One region of the Bacillus sp. J14TS2 genome, then DNA from elsewhere that is predicted to be linked to it. Evidence: riboswitches for the same ligand, from Rfam matches in the RefSeq annotation. Region 1 holds a riboswitch; the other holds the start of a gene.
What was found. Region 1 has a riboswitch for cobalamin ahead of KI375_RS03095 (ribonucleoside-diphosphate reductase subunit alpha). Riboswitches for the same ligand answer to the same signal wherever they lie in the genome.
Positions count from the first base shown of each region.

Region 2: it holds a riboswitch for cobalamin, as region 1 does, so the genes downstream of both, KI375_RS01320 (ABC transporter substrate-binding protein) here and KI375_RS03095 (ribonucleoside-diphosphate reductase subunit alpha) in region 1, are expected to answer to the same signal.

Region 1 covers NZ_BORE01000002.1:98,577-100,786, reverse strand. The annotation lists gene KI375_RS03100 (ROK family transcriptional regulator) at 1-609, shown strand, start outside; cobalamin riboswitch at 918-1,102, shown strand; gene KI375_RS03095 (ribonucleoside-diphosphate reductase subunit alpha) at 1,332-2,210, shown strand, end outside.
Region 2 covers NZ_BORE01000001.1:322,871-325,080, reverse strand. The annotation lists gene cls (cardiolipin synthase) at 1-750, opposite strand, end outside; cobalamin riboswitch at 890-1,071, shown strand; gene KI375_RS01320 (ABC transporter substrate-binding protein) at 1,183-2,175, shown strand; gene KI375_RS01315 (FecCD family ABC transporter permease) at 2,138-2,210, shown strand, end outside.

The sequences.
Region 1 (2,210 bases):
GCGAACGCTGGTGCATATGGAGAGAAAAAGTATGGTGTTGGCAAAGATTCAAAACATTTGATTTATGTAAGTGTTGGCATCGGTATTGGAGTAGGAATGATCTTAAATGGCCAGTTATATAAAGGCAATAAAGGATTTTCTGGAGAACTTGGTCATATGTCGATTAATGTAAACGGAGATCTTTGTCGCTGTGGAAATAAAGGCTGTTGGGAACTATATGCCTCAGAACAGGCGCTTATTCAACAAGCAAAAAAATCAAATCTCCTTCCAGCTAACCAGACTGATCTTTCACTTGAATATATAGTAGAGCTTGCTGAAAGTGGTAATGAACATGCTATCAATTTATTTCATGAAATCGGGGAATATCTGGGGGTAGGTATAAATAATATCATTAATATTTTTAATCCTCAGGAGATAGTCATCGGAAACCGAATGGCTAGTACAAAAAAGTGGATTCAACCATCATTAGAAAAACAATTAGCTAACCGTATTCAATTCTTTCAAAAACATGATTTGCAAATTAAGTTCTCGAAGCTTTCCTCATATTCTGCCGCATTGGGAGCCGCAGCCTTTTCAACAGAAAACTTTTTAAAAGCGAAGAACAAGTAAAGATTAGAGCCTACGGAAAGCGAATGGTATCATCATAAAGACCCTTTCTACATGAAACATCCAAAAGCCAGTTCTATGACTTTTGGATGTTTCTTGCTTTTTTTGAAATTTTTTCTATGAACAACGGCAACTTTTTGGATATAATGATGTTTATGGCAATCAAATTAATTGCCAAATATTGTAGAAAAATGGCATGATTACCTTTGGACAATTTTAAGCATAGTAATGGTTGCTATTCAGAATCAATCATGGTAATATCATTAAAGATACTACATTTTGTGTTTCAACAGCAAACATCATACTATATATTGATTTCAACAAATAAAGGCGCCTGTTAAGGCTTTAAAAGGGAATCCGGTGGAATTCCGGAACTGTCCCCGCAATTGTAAATGCGAACGAACGGACTCGCCACTGGTTCGACAAAACTCGAACTGGGAAGGCCCCAGTAGGATGAAGCATAAGTCAGGAGACCTACCTTTATTTGTCGGAGTTTCATTTCTTCGGGGAACAAGAAGGTGAAGCGATAGTGAATATATGCCTTTCTTTCCTATCGTTTAATTCGCCTTTTTCTATGGCGATTTTTTTTATTTACTTCACCCTGTCCATAAGTTTTGCGTAGAATGCTACAAGAATATTTTACTCTTACACAGGTGTGCTACACACCTCCCCAAAGATAGTTGAGTTTTTCTGATTTTATTCTATTGATAGAAAGGTGATTATCATTGACTACAATTATTTCAAAACAAGAAGAAACACATCCTACCCACTTTAACCAGGAGCGAATCCAAGCATACATTCAAAAAGTTACTTCTATTCAATCCCAGGAATACATCGATAAAGTAATCCGAGCTATTGAAGCAAAAGCGCAAATTAGCACCGATGAGGTCACTTCCATCTTAATTAATGCCGCATTAGAAAATGTGGATGAAGTCAATACTGAATGGAGTTTCGAAGCAGCGAAAATCTATTTACACAAACTCTATAGACAAGCGAGCTCTCATCGAGGATATGATCAGGAACAGAGATATGGTAATTTCTATTCCTTATTAAAACAGTTAACCGATGAGGGTATTTACACACCACAGCTTCTAGAAAAATATGAAAAGGCAGAAATTGAACACATTTCCACTTTATTGGACCCTGAAAAAGATTTATTATTTGATTACATCGGTTTACACACGCTAGCAACGCGATATTTAGCAACAGATCATCAAAAAAATACATATGAGCTACCACAAGAGCGTTGGTTAGTGATCTCCATGCATTTAATGAAAGATGAGCCAAGAGAGAAGCGATTTGCACTGATCACAGAAGCTTACTGGGCTTTATCTAATCTCTACATGACTGTAGCAACCCCCACACTCGCAAATGCTGGACTTGCTCATGGCCAATTATCTAGTTGCTTTATTGATACAGTCGAAGACTCTCTTATTGGCATATACAATAGCAATACAGATGTCGCTCGTCTTTCGAAAGATGGCGGTGGTATTGGGGTCTATATGGGAAAAGTTAGAAGTCGAGGCTCATCCATAAAAGGCTTTAAAGGAGCATCCTCTGGTGTACTGCCATGGATTAAACAGTTAAACAATACAGCCGTTAGC
Region 2 (2,210 bases), on a different contig from region 1:
TGAAATGGAGTGCTCCGCCTGTCTAATCAGTGAGCGCCATTTCTCATCCATTTTTATCCCTTCAGTAGGAAAGATTTGATATTTCATTTTTCCATTCGCTGTAGGATTATTAGAAACATGGGGGAGTGGTTGTCCAGTCGCTTTTTGCCAGTCAAAATGAAACTCTTGCTGCAAGTCCTTAATCCCCTTACCTTCTATCCGAATATGATAATCACGCCAAGGTGATAGTCCTGGTTTCTGATCAATGTACTCCATTCCGACATTATAACCACCTAAATAACCAACCGCCCCATCAATAATCGTTACTTTTCGATGATTACGTTGTTGAAGTGAATACAAAGGAAACAGCCAGTTAGGTCGATGACAGAAGGCGACTTCTATCCCATGTTGTTTGGCCTCTTTGATCCAGCTTCTAGGGACCTTCCAACTGCCAAGACAATCTAAAAGAACTTGTACTCTAATCCCTTTATCAGCTTGTTTCTTTAATATATTAAAAAAAGTTTGGCTTAATGAGTCATCTTTCACAATATAAAATTGCACTTGAATGGTGGATTTGGCCTTTTTTAAATCGGCAAAATAAGTAAGAAATAAATTTGTTCCAGTGGTAATCAGCTGTATCCGGCCATGTCGGATGGGGTATTGCCTTATCTCGATCTGATTAAGAAAATGGCGTCTGCCTAAATAATAATTGATAAAGGCTAGGCCTATGAGAATAATAATAATGAAAATGCCTATCATTACAAAACCCATCGTATATCCCCCTTCGATTTCTTAATTTCCCCCTTTATGGTAAAAAGATGTTCGTTTTTTAAAAAAGATGTATAATGAATGGGGTAGAAAATTACATATTTAGTATCGGTGTCGAAAATAAGCCTTGTGTGCTCGTGCGTTACTGAACAACCGCCTTGCGCTTTTCTTATTTTCGACTTAATAGGGAAGTTGGTGTGATTCCAACGCGGTCCCGCCACTGTAAATGGGAGCTGCTACAAAGTCCACTGTGCATATTCGCATGGGAAGGGGTAGTAAGTGATGATCATAAGCCAGGAGACCTGCCGATGCTATTTGTCAATCAACCTACGCGGATGGGGAGAGAGGAAGTAGCGAAAAAATTTTGCTCTCTGCATAACTCAAAGCATCTCCAGTAGGCGATGTTTTTTATTATTTTATATGGGGGAAATTTAGATGAGAAAATGGAATATCAATTTTATAGCTATTATTTTGCTACTATTTACGTTACTAACCGGCTGCGGAACGAATGCAGAACCAAATACAAAAAATTCAGAAGGAAATAAGGAGCAAGTAACAGAGGAGCAGACGACAGAAGAAGCTGCTTATCCAGTGACGATTATAGATGCAACAGGGAAAGATGTGGAGATCAAAGAGGAGCCGGAACGGATTGTTTCCTTAATGCCAAGTAATACGGAGATCGTATTTTCATTAGACAAAGGAAATGACGTGGTCGGTGCGTCTACCGAATATGATAATTATCCTGAAGAAGTGAATGAGATCGAAAAAGTGGCCGCTAATTTTGAATTAAATGTTGAGAAGGTACTTTCCTTGGAACCAGACCTTGTACTTGCTCATGGTACCAACCTTGCAACATGGGAAAGTGGACTCAAGCAAATAGAAGATAGTGGGGTCACAGTATTGGTGATCGAGGACGCACAAAGTTTTGAATCAGTCTATGAAACGATTGAAACGATTGGTCAGGCGCTTGGAAAATCAGATAAGGCGAGCGAGCTTATTGAGAATATGCAAGCACAGTTAGCAGAGATTACAGAGAAGTCGGCAGAGATTGCTGATGATCAGAAAAAAGCAGTCTTCGTTGAACTTCAACCAGCACCAGAAATATTCACGACAGGTCAAGGTACATTCATGAATGAAATGTTAGAAAAAGTCGGTGCGATAAATACTGTGACAGAGGACGGGTATCCTACTTTAAACGAGGAAGCTGTCATTGAAAGTAATCCTGATGTGATCATTGTCAATTATAGTTATATTGAAAATGCAGTAGATCAGGTGTTACAGAGATCCGCTTGGAATGAGGTAACTGCGGTCAAAGAGGCACAAGTATATCAAGTGAACGAAGATCTTGTAAGTCGCTCAGGTCCGCGGATTATTGAAGGAGTAGAGGAGCTTGCTAAAACCATTTATCCAGAAATATACGGAGAATAAGTTAAGCATTTCATATTGCCTTGCGATCGTCTTTT